Regions from separate parts of the Streptomyces sp. NEAU-sy36 genome, predicted to be linked through region 2. Evidence: riboswitches for the same ligand, from Rfam matches in the RefSeq annotation. Region 2 holds a riboswitch; each other region holds the start of a gene.

What was found. Region 2 has a riboswitch for cyclic di-AMP ahead of HZZ00_RS35830 (M23 family metallopeptidase). Riboswitches for the same ligand answer to the same signal wherever they lie in the genome.
Positions count from the first base shown of each region.
Region 1: another riboswitch for cyclic di-AMP. It lies ahead of HZZ00_RS33810 (transglycosylase SLT domain-containing protein); the one in region 2 lies ahead of HZZ00_RS35830 (M23 family metallopeptidase).
Region 3: another riboswitch for cyclic di-AMP. It lies ahead of HZZ00_RS28090 (M23 family metallopeptidase); the one in region 2 lies ahead of HZZ00_RS35830 (M23 family metallopeptidase).

Region 1 covers NZ_CP058977.1:7,705,865-7,712,990, reverse strand. The annotation lists gene HZZ00_RS33825 (M56 family metallopeptidase) at 1-416, opposite strand, end outside; gene fahA (fumarylacetoacetase) at 622-1,842, opposite strand; gene HZZ00_RS33815 (HAD family hydrolase) at 2,136-2,948, shown strand; gene HZZ00_RS33810 (transglycosylase SLT domain-containing protein) at 2,979-3,464, opposite strand; cyclic di-AMP (ydaO/yuaA leader) riboswitch at 3,468-3,707, opposite strand; gene HZZ00_RS33805 (polyprenyl synthetase family protein) at 4,209-5,219, shown strand; gene HZZ00_RS33800 (outer membrane lipoprotein carrier protein LolA) at 5,514-6,722, shown strand; gene HZZ00_RS38920 (hypothetical protein) at 6,983-7,126, shown strand, end outside.
Region 2 covers NZ_CP058977.1:8,140,672-8,147,797, forward strand. The annotation lists gene HZZ00_RS35820 (PrsW family intramembrane metalloprotease) at 1-1,228, shown strand, start outside; gene HZZ00_RS35825 (aldo/keto reductase) at 1,256-2,200, opposite strand; gene HZZ00_RS35830 (M23 family metallopeptidase) at 2,274-3,320, opposite strand; cyclic di-AMP (ydaO/yuaA leader) riboswitch at 3,328-3,496, opposite strand; tRNA gene HZZ00_RS35835 (tRNA-Met) at 3,807-3,880, opposite strand; gene HZZ00_RS35840 (dihydrofolate reductase family protein) at 3,947-5,080, opposite strand; gene HZZ00_RS35845 (hypothetical protein) at 5,317-5,490, shown strand; gene HZZ00_RS35850 (DUF2637 domain-containing protein) at 5,501-6,139, shown strand; gene HZZ00_RS35855 (NADPH-dependent FMN reductase) at 6,216-6,755, opposite strand; gene HZZ00_RS35860 (leucine-rich repeat domain-containing protein) at 6,833-7,126, opposite strand, start outside.
Region 3 covers NZ_CP058977.1:6,450,462-6,457,587, reverse strand. The annotation lists gene HZZ00_RS28095 (pitrilysin family protein) at 1-1,310, shown strand, start outside; cyclic di-AMP (ydaO/yuaA leader) riboswitch at 1,522-1,684, shown strand; gene HZZ00_RS28090 (M23 family metallopeptidase) at 1,697-2,440, shown strand; gene HZZ00_RS28085 (GntR family transcriptional regulator) at 2,679-3,365, shown strand; gene HZZ00_RS28080 (HPr family phosphocarrier protein) at 3,710-3,991, opposite strand; gene HZZ00_RS28075 (bifunctional GNAT family N-acetyltransferase/acetate--CoA ligase family protein) at 4,170-7,001, shown strand.

The DNA of each region.
Region 1 (7,126 bases), 430 kb from region 2:
GGCAGCCCGGCCGGCAGATCCGGCGCCCGCTCCCGCAGTTGGGCGCGGGCCTGGCCCCGGCTGCGGCGGACCTCCACCAGTTCCCGGCCGAGCATCGCGGTCGTCCAGGCGGCCCCGCAGGCCAGCCCCACGGTGAGCAGGGCGGCCCACACCGGGGCCGCGGAGAGGTCGTAGGCGGCCGTGACGGCGGGCGGCGCGGGGGCGAACACATGGTCGCGCACGGTGCGGAAGACGGCCGCGGCGCCGAGGGTCAGCCCGGCCAGACAGCACAGCAGGACGGTGGCGACCAGGCACTGCCACACCCACAGCGCGACCACGGGTTCCCGTTCGGGCCAGTCGGCCCGGGTCAGCGCGCGCGGTGCCGGTACGGCCGCCGTCAGTGCGACGACGCTCAGCAGGAGCAGGCAGACGGTCATGCCGGGGCTCCGGTTCCTGGTCCGAGAGGGGCGGGAAGGAAAGGGGCGGTGCGGGTACGGGTGGTGCGGCGTGGGGCGGTGCGCGCGGGCGCCCGCCGGGGTGTGGTGCCTGTCCTCGCCAGTATGACGAAGAGGGGCGCCGCGAGTCAGGTACCGGAACACAGACCGTCCGCTCCGGCATCCGCGCGCGGCGCCCGGTGCCGGATCAGACCGACGGCACGATCCGCCCGGTGACCTCGCCGAGTCCGACGCTGGTCCCGTTCGGGCCCGGGGCCCACGCCGACAGCGTCACCACGTCGCCGTCCTCCAGGAAGGCGCGCTTGCCGTCGGGGAGGTCGAGGGGGTCACGGCCGTTCCAGGTCAGCTCCAGCAGCGAGCCGCGCTGCCGCTCGTCGGGCCCGCTGACGGTGCCGGAGCCGTACAGGTCGCCGGTGCGCAGCGAGGCGCCGTTGACCGTCATCTGGGCGAGCTGCTGCGCGGCGGTCCAGTACATGGTGGAGAACGGCGGCTCGGACACCACGTGGCCGTTGACGGCGACCGAGATCCGCAGGTCGTAGCCGCCGGGCTCGATGCCGGGGGCGGCGTCGTCCAGGTAGGGGAGCAGCGGGTGGGTGCGCTCGGGCGGGGCCGTCTTGGCGTGCTCCAAGGCCTCCAGCGGGGTGATCCACGCCGACACCGAGGTCGAGAACGACTTGCCGAGGAACGGGCCGAGGGGCACGTACTCCCAGGCCTGGATGTCCCGCGCCGACCAGTCGTTGAGCAGGCACAGCCCGAAGACGTGCTCCCGGAAGTCGCCGAGCGCGACCGGGGACCCCAGCTCGGTCGGCACGCCCACGACGAAGCCGACCTCGGCCTCGATGTCCAGCCGGATCGACGGCCCGAACACGGGCGCCGGGTCGGCGGGGCCCTTGCGCTGCCCGGAGGGCCGTACGACGTCCGTGCCGGAGACCACCACGGTGCCGGCGCGGCCGTGGTAGCCGATCGGCAGGTGCTTCCAGTTCGGGGTGAGGGAGTCCGGGGCGTCCGGGCGGAAGATCTTGCCGACGTTGCGGGCGTGGTTCTCCGAGGCGTAGAAGTCGACGTAGTCCGCGACCTCGAAGGGCAGGTGCAGGTCCACCTCGGACAGCGGGTGGAAGAGCGGCTCCAGGGTCTCGCGGTGCGCGGGGTCGGTGACCCAGGAGGTGATCGCGGCGCGCACCTCGGACCAGGCGGCGCGGCCCGCCGCGAGCAGTGGGTTGAGGGTGGGGCGGGCGAGCAGCGCGTGGTGCGGCGAGCCCAGGGCGGCGGCCGCGGCGCCCGCGTCGAGGACCTGGTCCCCGAGCCGGACGCCGACCCGGCGCTCCCGGCTGCCGGAGGGCGAGAACACGCCATAGGGAAGGTTGTGCGGACCGAAGGGGTCGCCCTCGGGGACGTCGAAGGGGGGCATGGGGTACTGCCTCGCTCTCATCCGGGCCATGCATGGCGCTGTTCCATGTGGTCGGCCACACGTTACGGCCGCGACGCGCCTCTTGGGCAGTGCCCGCCGGGGGCGCCCCGGCCGCGCCCCGGCCGGCCGGGCCGGGCCCCCGGACCGTGCCGCGCGCCCGGCGGCACATCCGGCCGCGGCCCGCGGCAGGTCCCCATCAGGGGCGCCACGGCGCGCACTTGGGGGCGGTCGGCACGCAAGTACGCGCGACGACGGATGAGTCGGCGGAGTCGCGGGATCCGTATTCTCTGCTCATGGCACCCTCCCCCGCGTACGCACTGATCGCCACCGACCTGGACGGGACGCTGCTGCGCGGCGACGACACCGTCTCCGAGCGCACGCTCTCGGCGCTCGCGCGGGCGGCCCGGACCGGCGCCCGGCACCTGGTGGTGACCGGCCGTCCGGCCCCCAGAGTGCGGCCGCTGCTGGCGGCCCTCGGCTGCACGGGGCTCGCGGTGTGCGGGCAGGGGGCGCAGGTCTACGACGCCGGGGCCGACCGCCTGCTGTGGTCGGTGCGGCTCGACCGGGAGCAGGCCGAGGCCGCGCTCGGCAAGATCGAGGCCGAGGTGGGGCAGGTGTACGCGGCCGTCGACCAGGACGGGGTGGAGGGGCTCACGCTGATCGAGCCGGGCTACCGGATGCCCCATCCGACGCTGCCCGCGGTGCGGGTGGGCCGGCGCGACGATCTGTGGGGGGCGCCGATCAGCAAGGTGCTGCTGCGCCACGCCACCCTGTCCGACGACGAGTTGGCGGCGGTGGCGCGCTCGGTGGTGGGGCCGCTGGCCACGGTCACCATGTCGGGTCCGGGGACGGTGGAGCTCCAGCCGTGCGGGGTGACCAAGGCGACCGGTCTGGCGCTGGCCGCCGAGCGGCTCGGTGTCGCCGCGGAACGCTCGCTGGCCTTCGGCGACATGCCCAACGACGTCCCGATGTTCCGGTGGGCGGCGCACGGGGTCGCCATGGCCGACGCCCATCCGGAGCTGAAGGCGGTGGCCGACGAGGTCACCACGTCGAACGAGGACGACGGCATCGCCGTCGTCCTCGAAAGACTGTTCCCGGCGGGTTGACGGGGTGCCGTCGACCCGGGCGGGCGCCGGTCAGTAGGCGCTGTTGACGTTGTCCATGGAGCCGTAGCGGTGGGCCGCGTAGTTGCAGGCGGCGGTGATGTTGGCGACCGGGTCGTAGATGTTCCAGGAGGTTCCGGCCACGTGGTACGCGTTGAAGGTCGGGTCGATCACCTGGAGCAGGCCCTTGGACGGGATGCCCTTGGCGGCGTTGGAGTCCCACAGGTTGATGGCGTTCGGGTTGCCCGAGGACTCGCGCATGATGTTGCGGTAGATGCCGTTGTAGGAGCCCGGGATGCCCTTCTGGCTCATGATCGCCAGGGACTCGCGGATCCAGCCGTCGAGGTTGTTCGGGTACCCGGCGGTGGTGACGGAGGCCGAGGTGGTGGCGGTGGCCGCGGAGGCGCTGGCGGCCCCCACGAGCGGCATGGCGATCACGGCGGCGCCGGTGCCGGCGACGGCGAGCATACGGACGACGCGGTTGGTGCGGGTGCGGCGCGACTGAACGGCAGCAGGCATGGGGACGTTCCTCTCCTACGCCTGCGAGGTGAGCTGTCGGGTTCGGGCGGGGAGGTGCCCGGCCGTGCCCCGCGAGAGGCACGGCTTAACCCCAAGCCGACCCGGTGCGACCGCGTGTCGCGGCATGCGCTGCGTCACGTGTGTCGTCCGGTCCGGCGACTTACCTGGGTCCCCCGCTCCTGCCGTACGAATGAGTTCGTTGATGGGTGTACGGGCGGCGGCAGGATTCGGCGTCCGCCCGATGGGTCGGGAACGTATGCGAGAGCACATGTCGGGAACAAGTGCCGGATTCATCCGATGAGGCATTTGACCTTGATCATTAGCCTATGGGGTACTTGATCCTTTGCGATTGCCAACGTTCAACTCGCTTGCCGGGCAAGGCGATAGGGGGTCCCGGGTGGCCGGCCGGCGGCAGGGGGCGGGTGTGGCCCAATTCACCAAATGGCAAACTGTGTTAAATCGGGCATGGGGGATTCCCGGCATTCGTCCCCCGGTGGGGTGGCGCGGATGCTCCGCTCACCTCGGGGCTCGCGACGAAGCTCGGATTTTCCTGTTAAGTCGAGAAATGTCTGTTCTTCTCATCCGATCGAAGGGGTGCCGGATGTGCTCCGATACCGCCCGGGCTGGACGGGTGGGCGCTATCGGTGATCGAAACCGGACCGGATACGCTGACTTGAGTGATGGCAGCGACCTATCGACAAACCGTGTAATCGCCAGCAGACACCAGCAGACAGGAGACCCCTCGTGACCGTCGTCGGGCCGTTCGGGCTGAGCGTGCGGGACCAGGCTCTCGAAGCCGATGTCCAGGCCGGATTGGCGGCTGTCGAGGAAGGCCTGCTAGAGGCCACCAAGAGCGAGGTCCCGTTCATCACCGGGGCCGCGCAGCACCTCGTACGGGCCGGCGGGAAGCGGTTCAGGCCGCTGCTCGTGATGCTCGCGGCGCAGTTCGGCGACCCCTACGCGCCCGGAGTGGTGCCGTCGGCCGTGGTGGTGGAGCTGACCCACCTCGCCACGCTGTACCACGACGACGTCATGGACGAGGCCGCCGTACGCCGGGGCGTGGACAGCGCCAACACCCGCTGGGGCAACTCCGTCGCGGTCCTCACCGGCGACTTCCTCTTCGCCCGCGCCTCCCAGATCCTCGCCGACCTCGGCCCCGAGGCGGTCCGGGTGCAGGCCCTCGCGTTCGAACGGCTGGTCACCGGCCAGATCCTGGAGACCGCGGGCCCCACCGACGGCCGTGACCCGGTGGAGCACTACCTGGACGTGCTCGCCGGCAAGACGGGCTCCCTGGTGGCGGTCTCCTGCCGGTTCGGCGCGATGATGTCCGGCGCCGACGAGACGGTCGTGGACGTGCTCACCCAGTACGGCGAGCGGCTCGGCGTGGCCTTCCAGCTCGCCGACGACTACCTGGACATCGCCTCCGACTCCCACGAGTCCGGCAAGACCCCCGGCACCGACCTGCGCGAGGGCATCGCGACCCTCCCCGTGCTCCGGCTGCGCGAGCGCGCCGCCCGGCTCGGCCTGCCGGAGGACATCGCCCTGTGCGAGCTGCTGGACTCCGACCTCAGCGACGACGCCCGGCACGCCGAGGCGCTGACCGCGCTGCGCGCCCACCCGGCACTGGAGCAGGCCCGCCGGGACACCGTGCGCTACGCCGAGGAGGCACGCGCCGCGCTGGCGCCGCTGCGCGAGTGCGACGCCAAGGTCGCGCTGATCGAGCTGTGCGACGCGGTGGTGCACCGCACCGGGTGACCGGCCGGTCCGGTGGACGCCGGGGACCGACCCGTCCGGCGCCCACCGGGTGGCCGTGCCCGCCCGGGTGCTCCATCCTGCCCATAGGGATCCGTTCGAGCCCCTAGGGGTGTCCCTTGCGTGTCATACCGCAGTCGTACGCCGAGTTGCCTCCGTGGTCTGACGATTCCTCAGCGCGGATTTGGTCGTATGGACACCACGGACATCACCACTCCTCACCGATTCGGGTGAGACCGGCGGCTCGGGTGGACCAGCGTGAGAGCAGCCGCCGCCGACGACGGAGGTAAGGCACACATGGCACCGTACGAATCCGACGACGCACAGGGCGCCGACCGGGCCGAGGAAGCGCGCTCGGGCCGCCGCAGGGCCGCCCGGTACGCCGTCCCGGTCGCGGTGGTGGGGGTGGCGGCGGCCACGATCGGGCTGGTCCCGGCCCTCGCCGACTCCGGCGACCCCGACCTGCCCCGGATCACCGCCCAGCAGCTCATCCAGAAGATCGCCGCGTCCGACGTGCAGCGGCTGTCCGGCACCGTGAAGGTCGGCACCGACCTGGGCCTGCCCGACCTCGGAGGCCTGGAGAGCGGCCTCACCTCCGGCATGACCCGCGGCGCGGGGTCCGGTCCCGCCGACCCGCAGTCCCGCCTCACCGAGCTGGTCACCGGCACGCACACCCTGCGCGTCGCCGCCGACGGCCCCGACCGGCAGAAGCTGACGCTCGTCGAGCAGGGCGCCGAGTACAGCGTCATCCACAACGGCAAGGACGTCTGGGGTTACGACAGCAAGAGCAACCAGGTCTCCCACGGCACCGCGCCGGCCGGCCAGGACCGGCGGGCCGAGCCCCCGGCCACGCCCAAGGACTTCGCCGACGAGGCCCTGAAGTCGGTGGACGACACCACGTCCGTGACCGTCGACGGCACCGCCCACGTAGCCGGGCGCGACGCCTACAAGCTGCTGATCAAGCCCCGGCAGTCCGGCACCACGGTCGGCGCGATCAGCATCGCGGTGGACGCCAGGACGGGCATGCCGCTGAAGTTCACGCTGACCCCGAAGAGCGGCGGCGCCGCGGTGCTCGACGCGGGCTTCACCGAGGTCTCCTTCGCCCGCCCGGCCGCCTCGGCCTTCGCCTTCACCCCGCCGAAGGGCGCGAAGGTCACCGAGCGCGAGGACGCGCCGGGCAAGGGCGCGCAGCGGCCCGGCAAGGGGCTGGAGGGTATCCGGGGCAAGGGTCTGGAAGGCGCCGCGGGACCGACCGTCCTCGGCAAGGGCTGGACCTCCATCGCCACCTTCGACACCGGCGCCAAGGGCGGTCTGCCCACCGGGGCCAAGGGCGGCGACGCGGCCGGCTTCCTCGGATCCCTGGGCGAGAAGGTCTCCGGCTCGTTCGGCAAGGGCACCGTCTTCTCCACCCGCCTGGTCAACGCCCTGATCACCGACGACGGCAAGGTCTACGCCGGCGCGGTCACCAAGGACGCGCTGGTGAAGGCGGCGGACGCGGGCAAGTAGCCCGCAGCGGTCCGCGAGGGAGCCGAGGCAGCGCCGTCGGCTCCCTTTCGCATGTGCCCCTCCCGGCGGCGCACCGGGTCCGCCGCCGCGTCGTTGAGCAGTACCCCGCGCGGCCCCCGGCGAGCCGCGGACCTGCGGCGCCGGTCCGTTGGGACGAGGCTGTGACGTCGTGGTGACGCGGGGGCCGGGGTGGAACCAGCACACTGGTCGGCAGGATGCGTACGGCCGGATCGCGGCACGGGGGAGTGAGGGAAGGACCGATGGCTCGACTGAGCTTCGAGAAGAAGCGGGCGCCGGGGCCCGTGGCCCACCCGGCGGCGGTGCCCGTGCGGGTGTACGGCGCGGGCGGCGCCTCCGTGGGCGGTACGGCCGTCGTGGCGGAGCCGGGCGAGGAGATCCAGCAG
Region 2 (7,126 bases):
CGGGACCGAGGGGTTCCTGGTGGGCCTCGGGCTCGCGGTGCTGCCGGTGCCCTGGCTGGTCACCGCGTTCCGCTGGCTGGACCGGGTGGCCCCCTTCCCCTGGCGCAACCTGGTGTTCGCGTTCTGCTGGGGTGCCTTCGCGGCGGCGCTCATAGCCATCGTCGCCAACAGCTTCGCGACCAAGTGGATAGCCACCTCGACCGCCGACCCGGCGAGCGCCAACACCCTCGGCGCCACGGTGATAGCCCCGATCGTCGAGGAGTCCGCCAAGGCCGCGGCCGTGCTGCTGGTCTTCGTCTTCCGCAGGCGCGACTTCACCGGGATCGTGGACGGGATGGTGATAGCCGGGATCACCGCCACCGGCTTCGCGTTCACCGAGAACATCCTCTACCTGGGCACGGCCTTCGGGACCGACCGGCTCACCGGCGGCCACGGCATCGTCTCCGTCACCGCCGCCACCTTCTTCGTGCGCATCGTGATGTCCCCGTTCGCGCACCCCCTGTTCACCACCTGCACCGGCATCGGCTTCGGCGTCGCCGCGCTGAGCGGCCCGCACCAGCGTGCCCGGCGGCTGCTGGTGCCGCTCGGCGGGCTGCTGCTCGCGATGTGCATGCACGCCCTGTGGAACGGCTCCGCCACCTTCGGCCAGTTCGGCTTCCTCGCCGTCTACGGCCTTTTCATGCTGCCCGTGTTCGGGCTGCTGACCTGGCTCGGGATCTGGACCCGGCAGCGGGAGCTGCGCACCGTGCGCGAGGAGCTGCCCGTCTACGTCCTGGCCGGCTGGCTGGGGCCGGCCGAGCCGTTCGCCCTGGGCTCGATGCGGGCGCGGCGGATGGCCCGCGACTTCGCCCGCCACCACGGCGGCCGGGCCACGGCGCGCGCGGTGGCCCGGTACGAGACCCAGGCCACCGCGCTGGCGCTGCTGCGGCGGCGGGGGCGGCGCGGCCGGGCCGGCGCCGGCTTCGTCGCCCGCGAGCGGGAGCTGCTGGACGAGCTGTGGCAGCGCCGGGACGCGGCCCGGCCCGCGCTGGAGTACGCGGCCCGCACGGCGGCCCCGGCACCGACGGCCTGGGCCCCGGCGCCGTACGACCAGGGGTACGGACCGGGGTGGGGCGGACCCGGATACGGATACGGCGGCCCCGGACAGGGCGGTCCCGCGTACGGCGGGCCCGGGTACGGCTACCCGGCGGCACCGTACGCCACGTCGTACAACCCGTACCGGACCTGACGCCGCAGGGGAGCCCGCAGCGGCCGGTTACGCCGAGGCGTCCGTCAGCCTCCTCAGCTCGTCGTCCGTCAGCTTCAGCTCGCCGACGCCCAGCAGGGCCGGGAGCTGGTCCAGCGTGCGCGCCGAGGCGATCGGGGCGGTGATCGTCGGCTGGGCGGCCAGCCAGGCGAGGGCGACGGTGGCGTGCGGTGCCTCGTGGGCGGCGGCGATCTCGTCGAGGGCGGCGAGTACCTTCTGGCCGCGCTCGGTCTCCGCGTACTCCGCGGCCCGGTTGGCGCGGGCGCTGTCCACCTGCCGGCCGGGACGGTACTTGCCGGTCAGGAAGCCCGCGGCGAGGGCGAAGTACGGCACGGAGGACAGGCCCTCACGGGCGACGAGGTCCTGGAGCGGGCCCTCGTAGGTGTCGCGGGAGACCAGGTTGTAGTGGGGCTGGACCGCCACGTAGCGGGCCAGGCCCTCTCGGGCGGAGAAGTCCAGGGACTCCCGCAGCCGCTCGGCGCTGATGTTGGACGCGGCGATCTGCCGCACCTTGCCGGCCTTCACCAGCTCGTCCAGGGCGCCGATGATCTCCTCCACCGGCACGTCGGGCCGGTCGAAGTGGGTGTAGTAGAGGTCGATGTAGTCGGTGCCCAGGCGGGCGAGGGAGGCGTCGGCGGCGGCCTTGATGTTGGCCGCGGACAGGCCCTGGTACTGCGGGTGCTGGCTGACCTTGGTGGCGACGACGACGTCGGAGCGGTTGCCGCGGGCCTTGAGCCACTTGCCGATGACGGTCTCGGACTCGCCGCCCTGGTGGCCCTCCACCCAGGCGCTGTAGACGTCGGCCGTGTCGACGAAGTTGCCGCCCGCGGCCGTGTAGGCGTCCAGGACGGCGAAGGATGCCTGTTCGTCCGCGGTCCAGCCGAACACGTTGCCGCCCAGGCAGAGCGGGAAGACCTCAAGGTCGCTGGAGCCCAGTGTGCGCAGAGAAGTCATGCTCTACGACAACACCGGCGGCGGGTGATCGCATTCCACCGCCGGTCCGCGGTCCCCGCGGGGACCGGTGTGCTCAGGGGTTGAGGCCCTTGTCGCGCAGCCAGGGCGCCGGGTCGACGCCGGTGGCCTGCCCGCCCGGGTGGACCTCCAGGTGCAGGTGCGGTCCGGTGACGTTGCCGGTGGCGCCGACCCGGCCGATGACCTCGCCGGTGGTGACCTTCTGGCCGACCGAGACGTTGATCGAGGACTGGTGGCAGAACCACAGCTCGGTGCCGTCGTCCAGGGTGAGGACGGTGCGGTAGCCGTAGGCGCCGGCCCAGCCGGCCTGGGTGATGGTGCCGCCGTGGACGGCCTTGATCAGGGTGCCGGTGGGGGCGGCGAAGTCGAGGCCGGTGTGGTAGCCGGAGGACCACATGGCGCCGGGCTGCCCGAAGGTGCCGGTGATCGTGTACGAGACGACCGGCAGCGTGTACTGCTTGGCCAGTTCGGCCAGCCGCTTGGCCTCGGCGGCCTTCTTGGCGTCGGCCTCGGCCCGCTGCTTGGCGGCGGCGGCCTTGTCGGCGGCCTCCTTCTCCGCCTTGGCGGCCGCCGCGTCGCTCTGCTGCTGGGCGGCGGCGACCATGGCGGCGGTGGCCTTGCTGTCGGCCTGGCCCTGCTGCTGCTCGGCCTGGGCCATGATCCGGTTGCGCAGGGCCTCGCCGGCGCCCGTGTGCGTGCCGTCCTGGGTGCTCTGCCCGATGCCGGTGAGCGCGGTGTCGGTGACCTGGTGCTTCTCGGCGGAGTCGTCGCCGAGGAGGTGCTCCACGGAGGACAGGTGCGGCACCGAGACGGACGGCAGGTCCGGCATGGAGAGGGAGACCGGGGCCTTGCCGGGGTTGGCGCTGGCGATGCCGCCCGCGCCGACGGCGGCGATCACACCGACGCCGAGGACGGTGGAGCTGCGCGCGAAGCCGCCGCGCTGCTTGGCGACGCGGTGCCGGCCGCGGACCGGGGCGACGGACTCCTCGGTGGGGTTCCACTCCTCCCAGGAGCCCTCGCCCTCGGGTCCGGGGCCGAACGGCTCGGAATCGCGTTGAGCGGGCACGAAGGGGGCTTGTGGGGCAGGCCGGTTGGACGCCACGGGGGCGTGCTCCTTTCCTTCCTCCGCCTACCGGGTTAGCTGACGGGTTCGGAGCAGGAAGGTCTCCTACGCGCGTATACCGGCCGTGGACTCGCTGAGTTCACGACGGTGTCCGCGTGATTCACCCCAAGGTGGTGGTTCCCCGGTTCCCTTGCGGGATTCGGCGCGTGCGCACGGAGCCGTCTCGGGTGACGGCTGGGACGACCGCGCTGCGTTATCGAACGTTAATAGACCCGGCCGTCACTTTCCAAGCCGTTCGGCTTGATCATTACGCCTCCGGGGCGTGGACTTACCGCCCAAGGAGCTGTCAATCCGGGCGAGTTGGCCGGTGTTCAGGAGTCATCGGGTTTTTGATGGTGACTCAGTTGTTATGCGTACGGCGGTCGCACGGTCACCGTGGGTGACGCGCCGTACGGGGGCCGTGGACCCGTCGGAAAACACTCAGGGCCGGAATCCAGATCATGGATTCCGGCCCTGAGTCTTCAGTAGCGGGGACAGGATTTGAACCTGCGACCTCTGGGTTATGAGCCCAGCGAGCTACCGAGCTGCTCCACCCCGCGTCGGTGATTCCAGTGTACGCCATGTTCGGGGTGCCCAGCACACGGCTTTGCGGCGGGCCGTCCGGCTCAGCCGAGCAGATGCCGGTTCGGGGCCTTGGCGAGGGCCTCGTACGCGGGCAGGACGACGACCTCGGCGCCCCCGCGGACCAGCACACCGGTGCCGTCGGCGCCCGCGACGAAGGTGTCGGGCTCCCGCCAGGCGGTCACCACCCGGCGCACCCCGGACCGCAGGATCAGCTCGGAGCAGGGCGCGGGGCGGGAGGCGCGGCGGGCGCAGGGCTCCAGGCTGCTGTAGACGGTGGCGCCGGGCAGCCGCGGGTCGGCGGGGTCGATCTTGGCGAGCGCCGCCTCCTCGGCGTGCACCACGGGGTCGTCCCCTTCCCGGGAGTGGCCGCGGGCCAGCTCGGTGCCGTCGGCGGCGACCACGACCGCGCCGACGCTGAAGGCCGTCCCGGAGGGCGGGCACAGGGCGGCCAGCTCGCAGGCGGTGCGCAGCCAGTGCCGGTCGGCGGCGGCGGGCAGCGGGCCGGTGCCGGGCGCGGTGGGCTCGTAGCGCATCAGGACGACGTCCTCGATCCGCCGGGTCTCCACCAGGCGCAGCCGTCCCTCCTGGTAGCGGCCGGGCCCGAACAGCCGCGGGGCCCGTGGGTCGCCGACGATCAGCGGTGCGACCGCCAGCTGGAGCTCGTCGGCCAGCCCCTGCCGCAGGAGCTGGGTGTGCACGGTGCCCCCGCCCTCCACCATCAGCCGGCCGACCCCGCGCTCGGCGCGCAGATGGCCGAGCAGGGCCCGCCAGTCGAGGTCCGGGCCGAGCGGGACGACGTCGGCGGCACCGCCGAGCAGCCGGGCGGCCCGCGCGGCGCCGCGGTCGGTCGTGTAGACGAGCTTGTCGCCCCCGGTGTGCCAGAACCGGGCGGTGGGGTCGAGGTCGCCGGTGGCGGTGACGGTGACCTTCAGCGGGTGCTCCGGCCGCCCCTCGGCGAGCCGGGCGGCACGGCGCTCGGGCGAGCCGACCAGCAGCCGGGGGTTGTCGGCGCGGATCGTGCCGGCGCCGACCAGGAGGGCGTCGGCCGAGGCCCGTACCGCGTCGACCCGGTCGAAGTCGGCCGGCCCGGACAGCAGCAGCCGCTCGGGTCCGGTGTCGTCCAGGCAGCCGTCGAGGGAGACGGCGGCGGACAGCAGGACGTACGGGTACGGCATGGACTCGGTGAAGGCTCGCTCGGTGCTCATCGGCTCAAGTGTGCGGCCCGCCGTCGCCCGGCCCGCTCCCCGGGGGCGCGCGTCCCCGGTCGTGCCCGCCGAAGGACAGCGGGCTCCCGAAACGGCATTCGTATTTTCGCCAGTTGCTGTCATACGACCGCCGGACCCCGCTTTCGAGTTACAGAAGCACCCGAATGCCCCACACCCCCTCCTCCCGAGAGGCTCGTTAGCTGACCGTGGCACGCATTGAGAGACGCACCGCGTTGAATCTCCACTCGCCGGTCACGTTCCGGCTGGAAAGCAAGGAAGGCGAGGTGTTCACCGACGGCTGCTCCGATCTCCTCGACGATTTCCTGAAGAGAATCAGTCAGCTGGAGAGTGAGTACCTGCGGGCAATGGTGAGGCTCTAGGACCCGGCCCATGGACAGGATTCACGATGAAGACGTTTTGTGTGACTATGAGTTCAGCACGCTTGAGATGCAGTGGGACCCGGTCGAAGAGCTGGCCCAGATGCTGTCCGGCGCGTCCGCCGCGAATCCCGCCCCGGCTCCGCCGCACGGCAGGTCCAGCCACCGGAAGAACCGCCGGCGCATCCGCACGGAACCCGGATCACCGCGTGAGAACCAGCGCAGCGCACACGTCACACTGCTGATCGCGACGATCTCGGTGTGCGCGATCTGCATGCTGGGCTGGTCCTTTTCCTATTCCTACGCCCAACTCCGCGCCACCGCTTCCTCGGTGCTGCCGATGCGGCTGGCACGGTGGTGGCCCCTGACCGTGTACGGACCATGGCTCGTGGCGGCGTTGTCCATTCTCCGGGCGACCGTGCAGAGCCGAAGTGCCCGGCGTTCCTGGGGAGTTCTGCTGGGTGCCTCCGCGATGGCGGTCGGCCTGTGCGTCAGCCACGCGGCACATTCCCCGCTGGCGCTGATCATTTTCGGAATTCCGCCGATCACCGCGCTGGTGTGTTTCTGGGAGATCGTCGGCCAGGTCTCCTCCAAGGTGACCCGCCCCCGCCACGCCGCCCACGGCCGGCGCAACGACGTACTGCGCGGGTGAGGACGGGACGGTGACCGGGTGCCGCGACGACGACGGCACCCGCACAGCCCCCCGGCCCCGGTCCGGGAGAAGGGCCCTAACCGGCCGCCGCCAGCAGCGCGAGCACCTCGCCGAGCCGCTGCCGGGCCCGTGGGTCGGCGATGAGCCCGTCCTCCCCGACCATCCCCCGCTCCACCGGCACCCTCACACAGGCCGCGTCCAGGACACGGGCGCCGGTGTAGCCGAGCACGGACCGCAGCGTGGCCTCGGCACCCTCGCCCCGCCCCGGCGCCGCCGCGTTCACCCAGCCGACCGGCTTGTCACTGATCTCGACGCCGCCGACCGTCCAGTCCAGCAGGTTCTTGAACGACCCCGGCAGGGTGCCCGCGTACTCCGGCGTGCAGATCAGCATCCCGGCCGCCCGCCCGATCGCCTCCCGGAGCCCCGCCACCGGCGCCGGCAGCGGCTCGGTGTCGTCGTCCGGATTGAAGTGCGGAAGCCGCGCCAGCCCGTCGTACAGCTCGCCCCGCACCCCCGCCTCCGGCGCCACGGCCCGCGCGGTCCGCAACAACGCCTCGTTACTGGAACCGCCGCGCAGGCTCCCCGACAACAACAGGATCACCGGAAGTTCGGTCATCCGGCCAACGATACCGATCCGTACCGGAGTTGACGCGTCCGTACGTCCGGAGCCGTTCCCGGAAACGGGGCCTGCGTCTAGAAGAGGACGACACAGCCCCGCCGCTCCAGCTCGTCCAGCAGCCGGGCGGAGGGTTCGCACGGGTTCCAGCGCAGGTCCAGTTTCTCCAGGGCGGGCAGGGCGGGGAGCCAGTCCGGGAGCCGGGTGACACGGTTGCCGCGGACGTCGAGGTGGCGCAGCCGGGGCAGCGCGGCCAGGACCGCCGGGAGTTCGGGCAGGGCGTTCTCCCGCAGGTCCAGGTGGCGCAGTTCGCGCAGGCCGGCCGTGGACGGGGGCAGCGCCTCGATCGCGTTGCCCCGCAGCCACAGCTC
Region 3 (7,126 bases), 1.7 Mb from region 2:
AGCGCGCCGCGCTCGACAACGGCCTGACCGTGCTGCGCTGCCACCGACCCGGCCAGCAGGTCGTCGCCGTGGAGGTGCTGCTCGACGCGCCGCTGGACGCCGAGCCGGCCGGCCTGGACGGCGTGGCCACCATCATGGCGCGGGCCTTCTCCGAGGGCACCGACCGGCACTCCGCCGAGGAGTTCGCCGCCGAGCTGGAGCGCGCGGGCGCCACCCTCGACGCGCACGCCGACCACCCCGGCGTCCGGCTCAGCCTGGAGGTCCCCGCCTCCCGCCTGGCCAAGGGCCTCGGCCTGGTAGCCGACGCGCTGCGCGCCCCCGCCTTCGCCGAGAGCGAGATCGAGCGCCTGGTCCGCAACCGCCTGGACGAGATCCCGCACGAGCTGGCCAACCCCGCCCGCCGTGCCGCCAAGGAGCTGTCCAGGGAGCTGTTCCCGGCGGCCTCGCGCATGTCCCGGCCGCGCCAGGGCACCGAGGAGACCGTCGAGAAGATCGACGCCCCCGCCGTACGCGCCTTCTACGAGCGCCATGTGCGCCCCGGCACGGCCACCGCCGTGGTGGTCGGCGACCTCACCGGCATCGACCTGGACGCGCTGCTCGCCGACACCCTGGGCGCCTGGACCGGCACGCCCGGAGAGCCCCGGCCCGTGCCGGCGGTGACGGCCGACGACACCGGACGCGTCGTCATCGTGGACCGGCCCGGCGCCGTCCAGACGCAGCTGCTCATCGGCCGGATCGGCCCCGACCGGCACGACCGGGTGTGGCCCGCCCAGGTGCTCGGCACCTACTGCCTCGGCGGCACCCTCACCTCCCGCCTGGACCGCGTGCTGCGCGAGGAGAAGGGCTACACCTACGGGGTGCGCTCCTTCGGCCAGGTCCTGCGCTCGGCCCCGGACGGCACCGGCGCGTCGATGCTCGCCATCAGCGGCTCGGTGGACACGCCCAACACCGGCCCCGCCCTCGACGACCTGTGGAAGGTGCTGCGCACCCTCGCGGCGGAGGGCCTGACCGACGCCGAGCGGGACGTCGCCGTGCAGAACCTCGTCGGGGTCGCGCCGCTGAAGTACGAGACCGCGGCGGCCGTCGCGAGCACCCTCGCCGACCAGGTCGAGCAGCACCTGCCCGACGACTTCCAGGCGACGCTGTACCGGCAACTGGCCGCCACGGGCACGGTGGAGGCGACCGCGGCCGTCGTCAACGCCTTCCCGGTGGACCGCCTGGTGACCGTCCTGGTCGGTGACGCGGCGCAGATCAAGGCGCCGGTCGAGGCGCTGGGGATCGGCGACGTCACCGTGGTGGCGGCCGAGTAACGGCACACAGGGGACGGGGCCCTGGCGACCTACGGGTCGTCAGGGCCCCTGTTGTTCCACTCTCTTCCTCAGATGTCCGAATTGGGGCGGAGGTTGCCCGTCTGCCCTGTGGGATGCGCTACAAAAACCCTGATCTGTTTGGGGATCGAGAGCCGGTCCGCTTAGCGTCATCCGGGCTGTTCGTCGGGCAGTGCGCCGCACCCGCGGCACCGGACAGTCATCGCCGAGTCCCCGTACGGCGCGAGCCAGGGGAGCCGGGGACCCACACGTCCCTGGGGTGAATCGGGCACCCGCGCGTGACGCGAGGGAGTCCGTAGGAGACCTTCCTGCTCCGAACCCGTCAGCTAACCCGGTAGGCGAGAGGGAAGGAAAGGACCAGCCACTCCATGGCGTTCATGTGCGCCACCGGGAAGCACCGCAAGCCCGGCCGGGTCAAGCGAACCACCGCCCAGGCGGCCGGTGTCGCGGCCCTGACGACCACCGGCGTCATCGGCACCCTCGCGGCCTCCCCGGCGCTCGCCGCCGAGCGCCCCGCGGAACAGACCGGCCTCACCCCCGTACTCGCCGCGAGCGACGACGTCGCCGCGCACATCGACGCGCAGGCCGCCGCCCAGCAGCGGGCCGCCGAGCGCAAGGCGGCCCAGGAGGCCGCTGCCAAGCGGGTGAAGGAGGCGCGCGAGGCGGAGGCCCGTGCCGCCCGCGAGGCCGAGCGCAAGCGGCTGAACGCCTTCGTCGCCCCGATCGCGCACTCCTACGTGTCCACCGGTTACGAGGCCAGCAGCTCGCTGTGGTCCTCCGGGTCCCACACCGGCATCGACTTCCATGCCGCCGGCGGCACCCCGGTGCACGCGGTCGGCGTCGGCACCGTCGTCTCCACCGGCTGGGGCGGGGCGTACGGCAACCAGATCGTGATCCGCATGGCCGACGGCATGTACACCCAGTACGGCCATCTGTCGTCCATCGGCGTCACGGTGGGCCAGCAGGTCACCGCCGGCCAGCAGATCGGCCTGTCCGGCGCCACCGGCAACGTCACCGGCCCGCACCTGCACTTCGAGGCGCGCACCAGCCCCGACTACGGCTCCGACGTCGACCCCGTCGCCTACCTGCGCAACCACGGCGTGAACGTCTGACCGAGCCAGCGCGACCCCGCACGGCACCCGAAGCCCCGGCCACCGAGCCGGGGCTTTCGCCTTTTCCCGCGGTGCTCCGGTGGTCCCGTGTTCCGGCGGCCCCTGTCCAAAAAATATCCCCGGATTCCGGTCCGCCGTCGGAAAAGGCGGTGCGGTGGAATAGAGTCACCGGAATAGAGTCATGGGAAAACGCGTCCGTCGTCGGCGTCGTGTCGCGGGATCAAGACGGAGGTCGGTCATGCGTATTCCGGCGCAGTCGGTGTGCACGGCGATCCGGGACGACATCGTCGCGGGCGTCCTCGAACGCGGCGGCCGTCTCACCGAGGAGGTGCTGGCCCGCCGTTACGGGGTCTCGCGCGTCCCCGTGCGCGAGGCCCTGCGTACCCTGGAGGCGGAGGGCTTCGTGGTGACGCGCCGGCACGCGGGCGCCTGTGTGGCCGAGCCGAGCGAGCAAGAGGCCGCCGACCTGCTGGAGATGCGTCTGCTCCTGGAACCGCTCGGCGCCGCCCGGGCCGCCCGGCGGCGCACCGAGGCGCATCTGAAGGTGCTGCGCGGACTGGTCAGGCTGGGGCAGGAGCGCGCCCGGCGGGGCGACGGCGAAGAACTGCGCGCACTGGACGGCTGGTTCCACGAGACGCTGGCCCAGGCCTGCGGCAGCCCCTCGCTGACCTCCACCCTCCTCCAGCTGCGCCACAAGATCGCCTGGATGTACGTGCTCGACGCGCCGCCGGACCCGGTCGGCACCTGGACGGAGCACGGCGCGATCGTGGACGCGGTGGCGCGCGGAGACGGGGCGCGCGCCCGCACGGTGACCGCGCTGCACGCCGAGCGGGCGGCGGCCGAGCACCGGCTGCGCGTGCCCGGTGGCGCCGAGCGCGTGAGGACTTCGCAACATGCCGTAAACATGTCGGGCGCACAGAATTAACACGGGTGCCGTATACAAAGGGGTGGGTATTCTACGGGCCGGTATTTCCCCTATTTCTCCGGTGCCGTGAATTGCGGACCCCGGGTGAATGGGGTGGGCGTTCCACTGTGAAAGCGCCGGAAATCGCGAATTCAGACTCGCTCGCGATGGCCGCAAGGGGGACTCGCGGGTCTTCGCCGGTCCGCCGGTCGCCGTCGTGCGGTGCGGGCGGTGGCGGGACGGCCCGCACCGTCACCCCGCCCGCGCCGAGCCGGCGGACCGGCCCGAACCGGGCGTCATGGGAGTGCGGAACCGGGCGTCGCGCCACTGCGCGGAAGCCCGGCCCCTCGAAGGCCCGATGCCGCTCAGACGGTCTCGGGCAGCTCGTCCAGTCCCTCGGCGACCAGCTTGGCCAGCCGGTCCAGGGCGGCCTCGGCGCCCTCGGCGTCGGAGGCGAGCACGATCTCCTCGCCGCCCTGGGCGCCCAGCCCCAGGACGCCGAGCATGCTGGCCGCGTTGACCGGGGTGCCACCGGCCTTGGAGATCGTCACCGGGATGCCCGAGGCCGACGCGGCCCGGACGAAGATGGAGGCGGGGCGGGCGTGGAGACCCTCGGCCCAGCCGACGTTGACGCGGCGCTCAGCCATGTGTTGCTGCCCTTCACTCTTCAGGGTTGTCTAGACCAGTCTTCCATATGGTGAACCGTGCCTGGAGAGGGGCTGCGCACCCCCTCCACCGTGCCGTCGTGACCGCACCCTCGGCCCGGCGTCCGTCCCCACAGACTGCCCCGCGCCGTTGCCGGACGCTAGCCGTACTCTGGGGCGCATGCGAACCTCGGCGGAACCGCAGGGCCGGTACGAGTACCCCGCGCACTGGGAGGCGGACGTGGTGCTGCGGGACGGGGGCACCGCCCGCATCCGGCCCATCACCGTCGACGACGCCGACCGCCTGGTCCACTTCTACGAGCAGGTGTCGGACGAGTCCAAGTACTACCGCTTCTTCGCGCCCTACCCCCGGCTGTCCGCCAAGGACGTGCACCGCTTCACCCACCACGACTTCGTCGACCGGGTGGGGCTCGCGGCCACCGTGGGCGGCGAGTTCATCGCCACGGTCCGCTACGACCGCATCGGTGCCGGCGGCACCCCCGCGTCCGCGCCCGCCGACGAGGCGGAGGTCGCCTTCCTGGTGCAGGACGCCCACCAGGGCAGGGGAGTGGCCTCCGCGCTCCTGGAGCACATCGCGGCCGTCGCCCGCGAGCGGGGCATCCGCCGCTTCACCGCCGAGGTGCTGCCCGCCAACACCAAGATGATCAAGGTCTTCACGGACGCCGGCTACACCCAGAAGCGCAGCTTCGAGGACGGCGTCGTCCGCCTGGAGTTCGACATCGAGCCCACCGACCGCTCGCTCGCCGTGCAGCGCGCCCGCGAGCAGCGCGCCGAGGCCCGCTCGGTGCAACGGCTCCTCGCCCCCGGCTCCGTCGCGGTCATCGGCGTCGGCCGCGCCCCCGGCGGGGTGGGCCGCAGCGTCCTGGCCAACATCAAGGACGGCGGGTACGCGGGCCGCCTGTACGCGGTGAACAAGGCCTTCCCCGAGGACCTGGCGGAGGTCGACGGGGTGAGCGCGTACCACTGCGTGCGGGACATCGAGGGCCCGGTGGACCTCGCCGTCGTCGCCGTACCGGCCGAGTACGTGCCCGCCGTGGTCGCCGAGTGCGGGGAACACGGCGTCCAGGGGCTCGTCGTGCTCAGCGCCGGGTACGCCGAGAGCGGGCCCGACGGCAAGGAGCGGCAGCGGGCGCTCGTGCGGCAGGCACGGGCGTACGGCATGCGGATCATCGGGCCCAACGCGTTCGGCGTCATCAACACCGCCCCCGGTGTACGGCTGAACGCCTCCCTCGCGCCCGAGATGCCGCGCCCCGGCCGCATCGGCATGTTCGCCCAGTCCGGCGCCATCGGCATCGCGCTGCTGTCCCGGCTGCACCGGCGCGGCGGCGGGGTCACGGGGGTCAGCGGCGTCTCCACCTTCGTCTCCGCGGGCAACCGCGCCGACGTCTCCGGCAACGACGTCCTCCAGTACTGGTACGAGGACCCGGACACCGACGTCGTCCTGATGTACCTGGAGACCATCGGCAACCCCCGCAAGTTCACCCGGCTCGCCCGGCGGACGGCGGCGGCGAAGCCCCTCGTCGTGGTGCAGGGAACCGGCACCGCGCCCCAGGGCCACGCGGTCCGCGCCACCCGGCTGCCGCACGCGACGGTGTCCGCGCTGCTCCGCCAGGCCGGGGTGACCCGGGTCGACACCATCACCGAACTGGTCGACGCGGGACTGCTGCTCGCCCGCCAGCCGCTGCCCGCCGGGCCGCGCGTGGCGATCCTCGGCAACTCCGAGTCGCTGGGCGTCCTGACGTACGACCGCTGCCTGGCGGAGGGGCTCCGGCCGGCGCGGCCCCTGGACCTGACGACCGGGGCGAGCGCGGAGGACTTCCACCGGGCGCTGAGCGAGGCGCTGGCCGACGACACGAACGACTCCGTCGTGGTGACGGCGATCCCGGCGATCGGCGAGGCGTCGCCGGGGGACGCGGAGCTGGCGGAGGCGCTGCGGTCCGCCGCGGCGGCGGTGCCGGGGAAGCCGGTGCTGGTGGTGCACGTGGAGCTGGGCGGACTGGCGCAGGCGCTGTCGGCGGCGGCGAGCACCGCGCCGGCCGCCGCGGACAAGGCCCCCGGCGAACAGGGCGGCGCCCGGCCGCCCCGCCCGGCGGAACGACCGCCCACCTCGGTCTCCCCGCCCGAAGGGGCCCGGCTCATCCCCGCCTACCCCGCCGCCGAACGCGCCGTCCGGGCCCTCGCAGAGGCCGTCCGCTACGGGCAGTGGCGCAGGGAGGCGACGGACCCCGGAAGGGTGCCGGAGTACGAGGACATCGACGAGAAGGGGGCCGCGCGGCTGATCGCGGAGCTGCTGGCACGCGGCGAAGGGCTCACGATCTCCGAGGCGGAGACCTGCGAGCTGCTCGGCAAGTACGGCATCAGGGTGCGGCGCGCCCTGCCCGCGCCCACCCCCGACGCCGCCGCCGAGGCCGCCCGCGCCCTCGGCTACCCGGTGGCCCTGAAGGCGACCGCCCCCCACCTCAGGCACCGCGCCGACCTGGGCGGGGTCCGCCTGGACCTGGCCGACGAGGACCAACTGCGGCGGGCCTACGCCGAGTTGTCCGAGCTGTTCGGCAAGCCGGAGGAACTGCGGCCGGTGGTGCAGGGAATGGCGCCCAGGGGGGTCGACACCGTCGTACGGGCCGTGATCGACCCGGCGGCCGGGGCCGTGCTGTCCTTCGGTCTGGCCGGCGCGGCCTCCCAGCTGCTGGACGACACGGCGCACCGGCTGATCCCGGTCACCGACCGGGACGCGACCTCGCTGGTGCGCACGATCCGCACCGCCCCCCTGCTCTTCGGCTGGCGCGGCTCCACCCCCGTCGACACCCCCGCCCTGGAGGAACTGCTGCTACGGGTGTCCCGGCTGGTCGACGACCACCCCGAGGTGGTCGCCGTCACCCTGGAACCGGTCGTCGTGGCCCCCCGCGGCGCCAACGTCCTCGGCGCGACCGTCCGCCTCGCCCCACCCCCGGCCCGGGACGACCACGGACCCCGCACGATGCCGACGTACTGAACGGGAGCGGACCCGCCACTCGGCCTACGGCTCCCCGGCCCCCGCCCCCCACTCCCGCCCCCCGAGGCCCCGCCCGGACTCCTTCCCCGCCCGCCCTTGGCGGAAATCCGCCGCCCCGCGGCCCC